DNA from 3 places in the Micromonospora sp. B11E3 genome. Region 3 is predicted to be linked to each of the others. Evidence: riboswitches for the same ligand, from Rfam matches in the RefSeq annotation. Region 3 holds a riboswitch; each other region holds the start of a gene.

Region 1 (4,916 bases), on a different contig from region 3:
AAGAAGGCCGTCCAGGACCTGCAGCGGCTGCACGGCCTGGAGCCGAACGGCAAGGTCGACACGAACACCTGGTGCGCACTCGTCGGCGGCGTCGTCCGCCCGTCGTTCCAGGCGGACTGACACCGCGGGCGGCGGCGTGGGTGGGTCACCCGCGCCGCCGCCCGCTCCGGCGGGCGACGGGCCGGGCAGGACCGGGCCCCCCCGACGGGTTGCGGCGCTCGACGGCGTGGCCCCGCGGGCGGCGTCGGGCGGTCGCGCGCCGCGGGCACGCCGCCACCTGCGGGTACGCGGGGCGGTGCGCGCGATCAGCGCCCACGCGCCCCCAGTTCCAGCGGCCCGGGTACCGCGACCGTGGGCACGGCGGACGGCGCGGCGCTGGAGGCGCGGACGACCAGGCGCGGCGGGACCTGCTCGCGGCGGGGCGGCAGGCCGGGTTCGGCGATCCGCTGCAGCAGCAGCTCGGCGGCGCGCCGACCGCGCTCGGCAGAGCCGAGGGAGACGCTGGACAGCTGGGGAAACACCATCCGCGCCAGTTCGGTGTCGTCCATGCCGACCAGGGCGACGTCGTCGGGCACCCGGTGGCCGGCGGCGAGCAGGGCGTGCAGGGCGCCGACGGCGATGAGGACGTCGGCGCAGAGCAGGGCGTCGGGGCGGGCCCGGGCGAGCAGCCGCTCGGTGGCGGCGCGGCCCGCGTCGTACCGGAAGTCGCCCACCTCGACCAGGCGGTCGTCGAACTCGACGCCCCGCGCGGCGAGGGCGGCCCGGAAGCCGGCGGCGCGGGCCGCGCCGGGGACCGTGTCGAGGGGGCCGTTGACGAAGCCGATCCGCCGCCGGCCGGCGGCGAGCAGATGGTCCACGGCCAACGCCACGCCGGCGCGGGAGTCGGTGCGGACGTTGTCGACGGCGGCATCGGCGCCGAGCCGACCGACCACCACCACCGGAACGGGACTGTCGCCGATGGCGGCCAGGTGCTCCTCGGTGACCCGGATCAGCGAGGCGATCATCCCGTCGACGTGGCGGTTGGCCAGCCGGCGCAGCAGGGCGCGCTCGTCGTCGACCCGGCCGCCCGTGGCGTGCACCAGCAGTTGCCGGCCGGACGCGGCGACGATCTCCTCGACGGCCCGCGTCATCGCCGCGTACACCGGGTTGCCGAGGTCCTCGACGGCGAGCGCGACCAGGCCGGTGCGCTGCGACTGCAGCGAGCGTGCGACGGCGTTCGGGACGTATCCGACCTCGGCGGCGGCATGCACCTTGCGGACGGTCTCCGGGCCGCCGCCCACGCCGTTGAGCACCCGGGACGCCGAGGCGATCGAGACGCCGGCGCGGGCGGCGACGGTGTGCACTGCCGGCCGCCCGGCACCGAGGGTAGACGTTTACGACCCACGCCCCCCGGCACCTCCGCCTGCAACCCGTAAACGTTTCCGGGGGAGTCTGCGGGTCCGCCGACGACGGGGTCAAGGGTCTGTTACGAAGACGTCTCCGCCAGCCGCGACCAGGCCCTTTCGCCCACGTACGGCGCTACCGGCGGTGGACGCCGACCACCCGTCCGGTCACAGCGCGTGAGCGTGGTCATATCGGCTGGACGGGCGGCCCGGGTGCCCTGTTACTGTCGGTGCAGGTCATGAGCGCCAGCGCCAAGCCCCGGCTCGCTGGCCGGCAACCCTCCTCCGCGGTGGGGTGCCCCGGGTGAAGACCAGGCACCGGAGTGTCACCGGTGCAAGCGTGGCCTGGTCCCCAGGTCATCACCGACCCTGGAGAGCCATGTCTGCCTACCACCTCCGCCCGCCGGCCGGAGCCCCGCTCCCCCGCGTCGCGCTGGTCAGGCGCCGGCACGTGGACCTGATGCGAATGTGCAGCGCCGGCTGTCGCCGCACCTCGCGCTGAGCGCCCCCTTCCGGCAACCCCTCCCGGTACGCCCACCCGACGCCGTCCTCGGCGGTCGGCGGCGCGCCGTTTCCCCGATCCAGGAGACACCTGTGCGATTCCTTCCTGCCCTGACCAAGGTCGCCGCCCTCGGCGCCGCCGCCGTCCTCGCCGCCGGGGCGCTGACCGCCTGCGGCGACGACGCCCCGAACGCGGCGGACAACCCGTACGGCCTGCTCCAGGCCGGCGTGCTGCGCACCGGCACGCTCACCGACGCCCCGCCGAACGTCTACCTGAAGGACGGCAAGTTCACCGGCTTCGACAACGACCTGCTCACCGCGGTCGCGGCGAAGATCGGCCTGAAGGTGGAGTTCGTCGGCACCGACTTCTCCGCACTGCTGTCGCAGGTCAACAACCACAAGTTCGACGTCGGCAGCTCGTCGATCACCATCACCGAGGCGCGGAAGAAGACCGTCGACTTCGGCAACGGCTACGACTTCGGCTACTTCGGCCTCGACGTCCCGGCCGGCTCCTCGATCACCGGCTTCGACCAGCTCGCGGGCAAGCGGGTCGTGGTCGTGCAGGGCACCGTGCAGGACGACTACGCCACCGGGCAGAACCTGAACCCGGTGCGGGTGCCCGACTACAACGGCGCGCTCAACCAGCTCAAGGCAGGCACCGCCGACGCGTGGATCGCCCCGGCCGAGATCGGCGAGAAGACCGCCGCCGACAGCGGAGGCAAGATCAAGGTGGCGGCGAAGCAGCTCAGCCCCGCCCCGACCGCGTACGCGGTGGCCAAGGGCAACGACAAGCTGCGCGAGGCGCTCAACAAGGGCCTCGACGAGGTCATCGCCGACGGCACCTGGAGCCGGCTGCAGGCCCAGTACTACCCGGGCCGCCCGATCCCGGCCGACTTCAAGCCGGGCAGCGGCACCGTGCCGGTCCCGTCGGCGGCGACCGAGCCGTCCGGGACGGCCGCGCCGTCGGCGTCCGCCTCGGCGGCTTCCTGACGGTACGTGACGAGCGAGCGGGACGGACGGGACGATGGATCCACTGAGCACCCTGTGGGAGACGTTCTTCGACTGGGACTCGATGCGCGCGGCGCTGCCCGAGATGCTGACGGTCGGGCTGCCCAACACGCTGATCCTGGCGATCTCGGCCGCCCTGCTCGGCTCGCTGCTGGGCATTCTGCTGGCCGTGGCCGGCATCTCCCGTACCCGGTGGCTGCGCTGGCCGGCCCGGGTCTACACCGACGTCTTCCGGGGGCTGCCCGCCGCGGCGACGATCCTGCTCATCGGCGTCGGGCTGGCGCCGCTGGGCATGCAGGTGTGGGGTCCCAACCCGTACCCGCTGGGCATCCTGGCGCTGTCGCTGATCGCCGCGGCGTACATCGGGGAGATCTTCCGGTCCGGCATCCAGAGCGTGGAGGCCGCGCAGCTGGAGGGCGCCCGGGCGCTGGGCTTCTCCTGGGGCGAGGCGATGCGGCTGGTGATCATCCCGCAGGGCGTGCGCCGCGTGCTGCCGGCGTGGGTCAACCAGCTCATCGCGCTGATCAAGGACTCCAGCCTGGTCTACTTCCTCGGCCTCGTCGCCAGCCAGCGGGAGCTGTTCCGGATCGGGCAGGACCACGCGGCGAACACCGGCAACGAGTCCGCACTGCTGCTGGCGGGCCTGTTCTACCTGGCGCTGACCGTGCCGCTGACCCACGCGGTCAACTGGATCGACCGGCGGCTGCGGCAGGGGCGCCCGGCCGCCGCGGCCGACGACGACGGCGGGCTGGCGCTGGCCGGCGAGACCGCGCTGCCCGGGGAGGCTGCCGTCGGCGGCCCGGCAGGGAGGGAGCACCGATGAGCACCGCCACGAGCGCGCCGGTCAGCCTGAGCGTCCGGGACGTGCACCTCGCCTTCGGCGCCAACCGGGTGCTGCGCGGCGCGAGCCTGGACGTCGCCCGGGGCGGCACGGCCTGCGTCATCGGCCCGTCCGGCTCCGGCAAGTCCACGCTGCTGCGCACCATCAACCGGCTGCTCGAGCCCGACCGGGGCGACGTGCTGCTGGACGGGCGCAGCGTGCTGGGCGACGACCCGGACGCGCTGCGCCAGCGGGTCGGCATGGTCTTCCAGCAGTTCAACCTGTTCCCGCACATGACCGTGCTGCGCAACGTCACCCTGGCGCTGCGCCGGATCAGGCGCCTCGGCGACGACGAGGCCGCGCAGGTGGCCCGCGCCCAACTGGAGCGGGTCGGGCTGGCCGGCAAGGCCGACGCCCGGCCGGCGCACCTGTCCGGCGGGCAGCAGCAGCGGGTGGCGATCGCCCGGGCGCTGGCGTTGCAGCCGCAGGTGATGCTCTTCGACGAGGCGACGTCGGCGCTCGACCCGGAGCTGGTCAAGGGCGTGCTGGGCATCATGGCCGAACTGTCGGCGGGCGGGATGACCATGGTGGTGGTGACCCACGAGATGGGCTTCGCCCGCGAGGTCGCCGACACGGTCGCGTTCATGGACGGCGGCGTGGTGCTGGAGGCCGGCGAACCCGCCGCGATCTTCGAGCACCCCGAGCACCCGCGGCTGCGCCGCTTCCTCTCCCAGGTGCTCTGACCGAGTACGCGGTCAGCCAAGCACCCGCCTGACCAGCCGGGTGCCACGGAGGGCTGTAGGCCCCGCTGCGGCAGGCCCCCGGTCATGGCGGTGTTCCTCGATACCCTGACCAGATGCGCCCTTTCCGTGCGAGCCTCGGACCGCTGCTGCTACTTGCCCTCGCCGCCTGCTCGGGTCCCGACACGGCCGCGACCGCACCTTCCTCGTCGCCGGCCGCGCCGCCCCGGCCCGGCCGGCTGGTGTCGAGCGCCCACCCGTACACCGCCGACGGCCCCGCCACGCCCACGGACTACGGCGCTCCCGGTACACCGCACGCGAAAATCATGCGTGAGCTGCAACAACAGGTGCTGAACCAGGCCGGCGCGCCGGCGCACACGTCGGTGACCTGCGACAAGAAGTTCATCACCGGCAGCGTGAAGGCGAAGTGCACGGTGAGGTTCGACGACCTCGCGGTGCCGATGG
Region 2 (4,916 bases), on a different contig from region 3:
GGCGCTCGGAGCGGTCGGCGGGGCGGTGCTGCTCTGGATCCTCTCCAGCATCCTGGACCAGATCACCGCGCTCGGTGCGCTGCGCGCCTTCCTGCCGACCCACTACAGCACCGCCTGGTTGGGGCTGCTGTCGACGCCGGTGCAGACGGACGACGTGGTGCGCGGCTGCGTCTCGGCGGTCGGCTACGCCACCGTCTTCTGGTCGCTAGCGTACTGGCGGTTCACCCGCAAGGACATCACGAGCTGACCGTACGGGCACCCCGTGGAAACAACTTTTTAACGAGAAAGCTATCGACTCTCCTGAATTAATCCAGCATCCTTGCGTAGTCAATTGTTGACTCTGGAGGTGTTGGATGAGAGTCGATCGGTTGGGTCCGCCGGTGCTGTCCCTGTTCCGCATGGTGATCGGCCTGTTGTTCCTGCTCCACGGGATGTCGTCGCTGTTCGGCCTGTTCGGCGGGGCGCGGGGCACCGGGCAGGCGGTGCCGGTCGGCCAGTGGCCGGGCTGGTGGGCCGCGCTGATCCAGGCCGTCTGCGGCGCGCTCGTGCTGGTCGGGCTCCTCACCCGGCCCGCCGCGCTGCTCGCCTCCGGCTCCATGGCGTACGCGTACTTCGTGGTGCACCAGCCGGACGGGCTGCTGCCGCTGCGCAACGGCGGCGAGCTCGCGGCGCTGTTCTGCTGGTCGTTCGTGCTCGTCGCGGTGCTCGGCCCGGGCGGCTGGGCGCTCGACAGCGTCCTCGGCCGCCGCCGCTCCTCGACCGCCACTCCCACCCCCACCCTCACCCCCGCCCGCTGACCCACCGGGCGGCGACAACTTCCGGGAAGTAGTGGTCTCAGCCGGCGACGAGGCCACTACTTCCCTGAAGTTGTGCGGACACTGCGGCGCAGCTCACAGGGTGGGAAGAACGGGTGGCGGCCCGGGAGGACCGTCGTAGACTCGGCAGCACAACTGCATACCTCATCCAGAGGGGCTGAGGGATACGGCCCAAAGACGCCCCGGCAACCACCCACGCGCTCGACGACGAGCGGCGCGGGCAGGTGCCAATTCCGTCCCCGCCGCAGGGTGCGGTGTGGGGAAGATGAGAGGACTCCTCGACATGACGTCGACCCTCGCCGCGTCCGGCATCGACACCACCGCCAGCCCCGCCCGCGCCCTGGTCTGCCGGGCCTGTCAGGCCCGCTACCCGCTCGCCGCGCAGCACGCCTGTTTCGAATGTTTCGGCCCGCTGGAGGTCGACTACGACCCGGCCGCCCTGGCCCGCGTCACCCGCGAGCAGATCGAGGCCGGCCCCCGCAACCTGTGGCGGTACGCCGCCCTGCTCCCGGCCGGCCAGGACCCGGCCGCCCGGGTGACCCTCGATCCGGGGCTGACCCCGCTGGTCGCCGCCCCGCACCTGGCCGCCGAGCTGGGCATCACCGCCCCGCTCTGGGTCAAGGACGACAGCGCCAACCCCACCCACTCGTTCAAGGACCGGGTCGTCTCGGTGGCGTTGACCGCGGCCCGGGCGCTCGGCTTCACCCGGTTCGCCTGCGCGTCCACGGGCAACCTGGCCAACTCCGTCGCCGCGCACGCCGCCCGCGCCGGGGTCCCGTCCGTCGTGTTCATTCCGAGCGACCTGGAGCAGGGCAAGGTGATCACCACCGCCGTCTACGGCGGCGAGCTGGTCGCCATCGACGGTTCGTACGACGACGTGAACCGGCTCTGCGGCGAGCTGGTGGAGACCGACGAGTTCGAGGACACGGCGTTCGTCAACGTCAACGTCCGGCCGTACTACGCCGAGGGCTCCAAGACCCTCGGGTACGAGGTGGCCGAGCAGCTCGGCTGGCGCATCCCGGCCCAGGTGGTCATCCCGATGGCCAGCGGGGAACTGCTCACGAAGGTCGACAAGGCGTTCAGCGAGCTGGTCGAGATCGGTCTGGTCGAGGCGCCTGCCGGCGGCTGGAAGGTGTTCGGCGCCCAGTCCGCCGGCTGCAACCCGATCGCCACCGCCCTGCACGCCGGCAGCGACACCATCACCCCCGTCAAGCCCACCGGCATCGCCAAGTCGCTGAACATCGGCGACCCGGCCGCCGGCCTGTACGCGCTGGAGGCCGTCCGGCGCACCGGCGGGTGGATGGAGTACGCCGACGACGACGAGATCCGCGCGGGCATCCGCCTGCTGGCCCGGACGGCCGGCGTCTTCGCCGAGACGGCGGGCGGGGTGACCGTGGCGGTGTTGCGCAAGCTGGTCGAGTCCGGCCGGCTCGACCCGACGGCGGAGACGGTGGTGTTCAATACCGGCGAGGGCCTGAAGACCCTCGACGCGGTCGCCGGCCAGGTCGGCCCGACCCACCGGATCAGGCCGTCCCTGCGCGCCGCCCGCGACGCCGGCCTCCTCGGCTGACCCACCCACCCCGCCCCCACCCGACCTCGGCGATCTTGCACTTGTGGCCCTCGTTTCGGGGTGTTCGCGCCATATGTCGGGCCGTAACTGCAAGATCGCGGGAGGTTCGGGCGGGGCGGGGCAGCGGTGTCCGTCGGTCGGGTGGGGACGGATCGCCCGGACGGGGGATAGGGCGGATCCGTTGGGTAACGGGCTTTTCGCGTTCGGTGTGAAAAACCTGCCGGTAAGGACTTGACGGCAGGAACCGGACGGGCGCACGATGCTCCGTGCGGGAGGGCGTTTCGCCGGAGACTTTTCAAGTCATCCGACCCAGCGCCGGAGGCGTTGTGCGACCGTCCCTCCCGACCAACCTCCGATCGGGCCAGCGAGGAAATTCGCTGGCCCGATCGTCTTCTCCGGGCCACTCTCGGGCCATGGGTATCGACATCGCGCCGATCGACCCGGCCGACCAGGCGGCGGTCGACGGGGCGTACCGGATCAGGGCGGCGGCCGAAGCGGCGGACGTGCCGGACTTCCCGCCGGTGTGCCGGCGGCGGTTCGAGGGCGCGATCCGGCACCCGATGCCGGGCACCGAGGTCGTGGCGGCGCTCGCCCGGCTCGACGGGGTGCCGGCCGGGTACCTCCGCCTCGACCTGCCGCAGCTCGACAACACCGAGAACGCCAGCCTCGACCTGGCCGTGCACCCGGCGCACCGGAGGCGCGGCGTCGGCCGGGCGCTGCTCGGCCACTGCGTGCGCCTGCTGCGCGAGCGGGGGCGCAAGCGGGTGTTCGCCCCGGCCGTGTCGGCCCTGCCCGGCGGCCCGGAGCGGGGCGGGGCCGGTGGGGCGTTCGCCGCCGCGACGGGCGCGCTGCCCGCGCTGGCCGAGGTCCGCCGCCGGCTCGACCCGACCCGCCTCGACCGGGCCGCGCTCGACGACCTGCTGGCCGACGCCCGGTCCCGCGCCGCCGGCTACCGGGTCGTCCGCTGGTACGGCCACACTCCCGCCGAGTACGCGGCGGACGTCGCCTACCTCGACGGCCGGCTGATGGCCGACGTGCCGCTGGGCGACCTGGAGTGGGAGCCGGAGAACATCGACGTCGAGCGGCTGCGGGGGACCGAGCGGGCGCTGGACGTCCGGGGGCGGCGCCGCTACCACCAGGGGGCGGTGCACGTGGCGTCCGGCCGGCTGGTCGCCTGGACGCTGCTCGACGTCGGCCCGAGCACCCCGTGGCACGCGTTCCAGCAGATCACCATCGTCGACCCCGACCACCGGGGGCACCGGCTCGGGCTGCTCGTCAAGATCGAGAACCTGCGCCACCTGCTCGCCCACGAGCCGGAGCTGCGTGCCGTCGACACCTTCAACGCGGCGGCGAACGCCCACATGATCAGCATCAACGAGCGCCTCGGCTTCCGCCCGGTCGACGGCTGGACCGACTGGCAGCTGACGATCTGAGTTGTGACACGGCCCTACTGATCGGGGTGGTTCCTGTTGCATGATGGCGGGCATGACGGAGACCCCGCACCCCCTGTACGACAGGCACGCCGACACCCTCACCCGTGCGTTGACCGCCATCACGGAGCGCGGGTACTGGTCCGCCTACCCCGAGTCGCCCAGCCCCCGGGTGTACGGCGAGACCGCCGCCGCCGACGGCAAGGCCGCCTTCGAGGCGTACCTGAACGGCGACTTTCCCCTCGACCAGCCGGGCTCGGGCGACCGGGTCGCCACCGAGGCGAGCCCGTTCGGGCTGGAGCTGAACGTGCGCTACCCGCACGCCGCCGCCGCCGACCTGGTGGCCGCCGCCTCGGCCGCCCTGCCGGCCTGGCGCGACGCCGGCCCGCAGGCCCGGGCCGGGGTCTGTCTGGAGATCCTGGCGCGGCTGCACAAGCACGTCTTCGAGCTGGCCAACGCGGTGCAGTTCACCAGCGGCCAGGCGTTCGTGATGGCCTTCCAGGCCGGCGGCGCGCACGCGCTGGACCGGGCGCTGGAGGCGATCGCCTACGCGTACGCGGAGATGACCCGGCACCCGGGGACGGCCGGCTGGGAGAAGGCCGCCGGCAAGGGCGACCCGCTGCGGATGACCAAGACGTTCCACGTGGTGCCGCGCGGGGTGGCGCTGGTGATCGGCTGCAACACGTTCCCGACCTGGAACTCGTACCCGGGCCTGTTCGCCTCGCTGGTCACCGGCAATCCGGTGGTCGTCAAGCCGCACCCGCTCGCGGTGCTGCCGCTGGCGATCACGGTGAGGTACGCCCGGGAGGTGCTCGCCGAGGCGGGCTTCGACCCCAACCTGGTGCTGCTCGCCGCCGAGGCCCCCGGCGAGAAGCTGGCCTCGACGCTCGCGCTGCACCCGGCCGTGCGGATCGTCGACTTCACCGGCTCCACCGAGTACGGCGACTGGCTGGAGGCCAACGCCCGGCAGGCGGCCGTCTACACGGAGAAGGCCGGCCTGAACACGGTGGTGATCGACTCCACCGACGACTTCGCCGGCATGTGCCGCAACCTCGGCTTCACGTTGACGCTGTACAGCGGCCAGATGTGCACCACCTCGCA
Region 3 (4,916 bases):
GACGATGAGCCGCCACGACCAGGCGGCGGCGATCCGCAGGGCGTGCGGCACGTCCGCGTCGTCGCGGCTGGAGGTGGAGGCGTGCACGGCGGCGGGGGGCTCGGCGCCGACCACCGCCGCCGACGGCGGGGCGGCCGGGCCCGGCGAGGCCGGCGAGGCGACCCCGCCCTCCTCCGGTGCGCCCGCGTCGGCGGTGTCCGGGCGATCGCGTCGCACCGACTCCCGTCCCGACTCGAACGCGCGGCGGAGCCGTCCACGCACCCGCTCGAAGCGGCTCAAGCGCACCTCCCGCATCAGGTATCCGCCCAACCAGGACGACAGGGGGGCCAGGATACGTTCCCCGGGCACCACCATAGGCGGATTCCGCCACAACCGCCCCCGAGGTCACCGCGCAACCACCGGCGGACCCGCCCGGGCCGACGCGGTACCGTTCCGTCGTGACCGCCGACAAGAATCTCGACTCCGGCCTGCCGATCCGCATGCTGCACGATCGGGTGCTGGTGCGGATGGAGGGGAGCGAGGGTGAGCGCCGCTCCACCGCCGGCATCGTGATCCCCGCGACCGCCGCGGTGGGCAAGCGGCTGGCCTGGGCGACCGCGGTGGGCGTGGGCCCGCACGTCCGCTCCATCGTCTCCGGCGACCGGGTGCTCTTCGACCCCGACGACCGGTCGGAGGTCGAGCTGCACGGCCGGGGGTACGTCCTGCTGCGCGAGCGGGACGTGCACGCCGTCGCCGCCGAGCGGGTCGAGTCGGAGCCGTCCGGCTCCACCGGCCTGTACCTGTAAGGGCCGCCCTGTCGGTGCCTCTGGCACGGCAGGGGCCCCTTTTGACACCTCTCCCCCGGGGCCCGTCCCGGCTCCCGCCGTCGTTTGCGCCTGCCGGCGGCGGGAAGCCAGGCACGTCAGCGCCCTGGGGAGGGACCATGCCGGTATTCGTCAAGAAGCTGCTCGCCTGGGGAAGCGTCGCGTTCCTGATCTACTTCATGGCGTTCCGGCCCGAGGGCGCGGCGCAGATGGTCAAGGCGATCGGGGCGGGCCTGATGGCGATGGCGCAGGGCCTCGGAGACTTCCTCACCAGCCTGATGACCTGACGGGCCCCGACCCGAGGGGCCGGCCGGTCGGATCCGACCCGAGAACCGGGGGCGCGGCCGGCCGGTCAGGGCCGGCCCGGCGGCCAGGGGGCGGCCGGGCCGGGGCCGTACCAGCCCGGCGGGCCGTAGCCGGCCGGATGGGCGGGAGGCGGCGATGGGGCGAGCACCACGGGGATCGGCACGACGGGGTCGTCCGGGGCGTCGACCGGCCGCTCCGAGCCGTCCGGGAACCGCAGGTGGTAGCGCTGGCCGTCCCAGCGCCCGACCGGGGCCTGCGGGTCGCGGCCGACGAAGAACGACCGGTACGCCGTGATCGCGTCCAGCAGTTCCCGTTCCTCCCGCACCGTCCGTTCCCGGTCGACGGGGCTGCGGTCCAGCCCCCGGCGCATCCCGTCGCGCAGTAGGGCCAGGCGGGTGGCGGAGAACTGGTACCCGCGCATCGCCTTCACCCCGGCGTCCCCGGCGACCCGCCGCGCCCAGGTGCGGGCGGCGTGCCGCCGGCCGAGGCTGCCCAGGGAGGCCACCTCCGGCGGGGTCAGCCAGCCGGCCCGCACGTAGTCCGGCAGGGTGCGCTCGGTCAGCCGGCCCTCCCAGCCGCGCAGCCAGACGGCCAGGCCGACCATGCCGAAGAAGATCGGCACCATCACCCCGAGGTACCCGTACAGGGCGATCACCGCCTGCCCCGTGGCCTGGGCCAGCGACGGCAGCAGGTTCCAGGTGCCGTGCAGCATCATCGCCAGCAGCAGGCCCGCGATCGGGGCGAGGAACCGCAGCCGCCGGTCGGCCGCACGGGCGGCGATGCCCAGCCCCACCCCGGTCATCGAGGTGAACAGCGGGTGGGCGAACCCGAACAGCAGGATCCGGACGATGAAGATCGCGATGACCTGCTGGGCCCCGGTCGCCGGGCCGTACTCGTCGACGCCCGAGCGGTAGCCGTAGCCGCCGAGGTAGAGGATGTTCTCCACCATCGCGAAGCCGACCGCCGACAGCCCGCAGTAGACCAGGCCGTCGGTGATCCCGGACCACTCCCGGCGGCGGAACACCAGCAGCAGGATCGGCCCGAGCGCCTTGGTCAACTCCTCGATGAACGGGGCGACCAGCACCCCGGTGAGTGCGGCGGGCAACTGCCAGTCGGCGAACCGGGCGGCGAAGAACTCGTTGACGGTCAGCGAGGCGGCGGTGGAGACGAACGCGCCCCAGGCGAAGCAGAAGACCAGGTACTTCAGCGGCTCCGGCTCGTACCGGTCGAGCCAGAGGAAGGCGGCGACCAGGACCGGCACCGGCAGGACGGCGGCGAGCACGCCGACCAGGAGCGCCTGCGGGCCGAGGTTCGAGCCGAGCACGAACAGCATGTAGACCGCGCAGGCCGCGATCAGCAGCACCACCAGGGTCAACACCACGATCCGCCGCCAGCCCAGCCGGCGCGGCGGCATCCTGTCGGCCCCGCCGGGCGGCGACGGGACGGGGGGCGCGGTCCACGGCGGGGTGGCGCCGCCGGGCGGGGTGTCGGCCATCCCGTCAGCGTAGTCACCCCCGACCGGCGGGTCCGGCCGCATCCGGCGGGCGGTATGCTGCCGGCAGGTCACGAGTGCCAGCGCGAAGCCCCGGCTTGCTGGCCGGCAACCCTCGTCTAGTTCGCGGTGGGGTGCCCCGGGTGATGACCGGGCCCAGCCCCGTCCGGCGCTGGGCAAGCGCGGACCCCGTCCCGGTGCCCACCCCGGGGTCCCCGGACCTCGGAGGTAGGCCAGTGACCGTCACCCTCGTACCCCCGCTGCCCCCGCTGCCGTCGCGGACCGCGCGGCCGCTCGACGTGCTCGGCGTGCCGGGCCAGGTCAACCTCGACCACGCCGCCAGCGCGCCGTGCGCGCGGGCCGCGGCCGACGCCGTGGCCGAGCTCCTGCCCTGGTACGCGAGCGTGCACCGCGGCGCCGGCGCGCTGTCGCGGCGCTGCACCCTCGAGTACGAGCGGGCGCGGCAGACGGTCGGCGACTTCTTCGGCGCCCGCGCGGGCGACCACGTCGTCTTCACCCGCAACACCACCGACGCGCTGAACCTGCTGGCCCGGGCCCTGCCCGCCGGGACCACGGTGGTCACCTTCGCCGGCGAGCACCACGCCAACCTGCTGCCCTGGCCGCGCGGCTCGGTGCGGCTGCCGGTGCCGGCCGCCCCGCGTGAAGCGGTCCGCGCGCTGGAGGCCGCGCTGACGGAGCTGCGCCGCGGTACGCGGGCCGATCTGCCGGTGCTGGTCGCGGTGACCGGGGCGAGCAACGTGACCGGGGAGCGCTGGCCGGTGGCCGAGCTGGCGCTGGTGGCCCGCCGGCACGGCGCCCGGATCGCGGTCGACGCCGCCCAGCTCGCCCCGCACGCCCCGGTCGACGTGGCCGCGCTGGACGTGGATTACCTGGCCGCCTCCGGGCACAAGCTGTACGCGCCGTTCGGGGCGGGAGTGCTGCTCGGCCGGAGCGACTGGCTGGACGCGGCCCCGCCGTACCTGGCCGGGGGCGGCGCCACCAGCCACGTCGGCGCGGCCACCCACGACGTGCGCTGGACCACCGGCCCGGCCCGGCACGAGGGCGGCACGCCCAACCTGCTCGGCGCGGTCGCCCTGGCGGCGGTGTGCGCGGCGCTGGCCGACGCCGACCGGGCCGCGCTGCACGCCCACGAGCAGGCGCTGCTGGCCCGGCTCCGGGACGGCCTGGCCGCCCTGCCGCACGCGGTGGAGCTGCGCACCTTCGGCCCGGACGCGCCGCGGGTCGGCATCGTGTCGTTCGTCGTGGCCGGCCGGGACTCGGCCGAGGTGGCGGCGGAGCTGGCCGCGGGGCACGACATCGGGGTCCGCGACGGGCTGTTCTGCGCCCACCCGCTGGCCCGGCGGCTGCTCGCCGAGGCCGCCGCCCGCAGCGGGCGCACCGACCTGCCGCCGACCGCCCTACGGGCCAGCCTCGGGCTGGGCAGCACGACCGACGACGTCGACCGCCTGCTCGCCGCCCTCGCGGCGCTCCGATGTTCCGCGTGAGGAGGGCCTGTCCCAGGCGTTGACGGCGGCCCCCGACCGCTCAGCCGAGGGCGGGGGCGGTGGGGGGCCGCGGGCCGGCCGAGCTCTCGGCCTCGCCCTCCTGCTCCTTCTCCGGGCCGCCGAAGGCCCGTCGGACCAGCCGGTTCGCCTCCTCCTGCGAGATGCCGGAGGCGACCATCAGGTCGCTGGCGGTCGTCCGCACCTGCGCGATCACCACGCTGCCGGAGAAGCCGACGCCCTGCCCGTACGCCCGGCCGGCCTCGCTGACCGCGCGCAGGGACCGCTCCCGGGCCCGCTGCGGCTCCGCCCCGACGGAGAACTCGTGCCGGAGCAGCCGGACCGACTCGGCGAGGTGGCTCACGGCGTCGGGCATCGGCTCCGGCACCGCCTCCTCGTCCTCGAGCAGGGTCACCGAGCGCCGGATGAGCGTGCCGCTGTTGCGCATCGCCCGGTCGATGGGGTCCGCCGCCTGGGCGTAGTAGGTCAGCTCGTTGCGCCGGTGCCAGCGGGCCGGGGAGAGGGTGCTGGTCTCCTTGGCGCCCTCGATCGCCTCCGTGAAGGCGGCCAGTTCGTCCTTGTTCTCCCGGAGCCGTTCCAGGGCCCGCTGGGCGCGGTCGCGGTCCCGCTCGCGCAGCGCCTGGGCCGCGTTGTCGAGCTGGTCGGCGAGCAGTTCCAGCGCCGGCCGCGCGGCCCGGTTGATCACCCGCAGCGGGTTCAGCGGCAGCAGGATCGCCGTCACCAGCAGCGCGATGCCGCCGCCGACGGCGGCGTCGATGAACCGCGGTATCTCCAGGTTCTGCGTGGACGGGC

What was found. A riboswitch is a leader RNA that binds a small molecule or an ion and turns the genes downstream of it on or off. The one in region 3 is predicted to bind S-adenosylmethionine.
Region 1: linked by a shared signal. The riboswitch ahead of ABGB16_RS14250 (ABC transporter substrate-binding protein) and the one ahead of ABGB16_RS26750 (aminotransferase class V-fold PLP-dependent enzyme) in region 3 are both predicted to bind S-adenosylmethionine.
Region 2: linked by a shared signal. The riboswitch ahead of thrC (threonine synthase) and the one ahead of ABGB16_RS26750 (aminotransferase class V-fold PLP-dependent enzyme) in region 3 are both predicted to bind S-adenosylmethionine.

Annotation. Positions count from the first base shown of each region.
Region 1 is NZ_JBDPMC010000022.1:85,865-90,780, reverse strand. Features, by position in the region: gene ABGB16_RS14260 (N-acetylmuramoyl-L-alanine amidase) at 1-120, shown strand, start outside; gene ABGB16_RS14255 (LacI family DNA-binding transcriptional regulator) at 306-1,343, opposite strand; SAM riboswitch class IV at 1,618-1,729, shown strand; gene ABGB16_RS14250 (ABC transporter substrate-binding protein) at 1,977-2,873, shown strand; gene ABGB16_RS14245 (amino acid ABC transporter permease) at 2,908-3,714, shown strand; gene ABGB16_RS14240 (amino acid ABC transporter ATP-binding protein) at 3,711-4,454, shown strand; gene ABGB16_RS14235 (hypothetical protein) at 4,568-4,916, shown strand, end outside.
Region 2 is NZ_JBDPMC010000040.1:9,177-14,092, reverse strand. Features, by position in the region: gene ABGB16_RS20080 (ABC transporter permease subunit) at 1-247, shown strand, start outside; gene ABGB16_RS20075 (DoxX family protein) at 354-797, shown strand; SAM riboswitch class I at 957-1,087, shown strand; gene thrC (threonine synthase) at 1,099-2,385, shown strand; gene ABGB16_RS20065 (GNAT family N-acetyltransferase) at 2,799-3,818, shown strand; gene paaN (phenylacetic acid degradation protein PaaN) at 3,871-4,916, shown strand, end outside.
Region 3 is NZ_JBDPMC010000071.1:22,364-27,279, forward strand. Features, by position in the region: gene ABGB16_RS26730 (AI-2E family transporter) at 1-294, opposite strand, end outside; gene ABGB16_RS26735 (co-chaperone GroES) at 438-785, shown strand; gene ABGB16_RS26740 (hypothetical protein) at 923-1,090, shown strand; gene ABGB16_RS26745 (PrsW family intramembrane metalloprotease) at 1,156-2,604, opposite strand; SAM riboswitch class IV at 2,671-2,790, shown strand; gene ABGB16_RS26750 (aminotransferase class V-fold PLP-dependent enzyme) at 2,838-4,106, shown strand; gene ABGB16_RS26755 (FUSC family protein) at 4,147-4,916, opposite strand, start outside.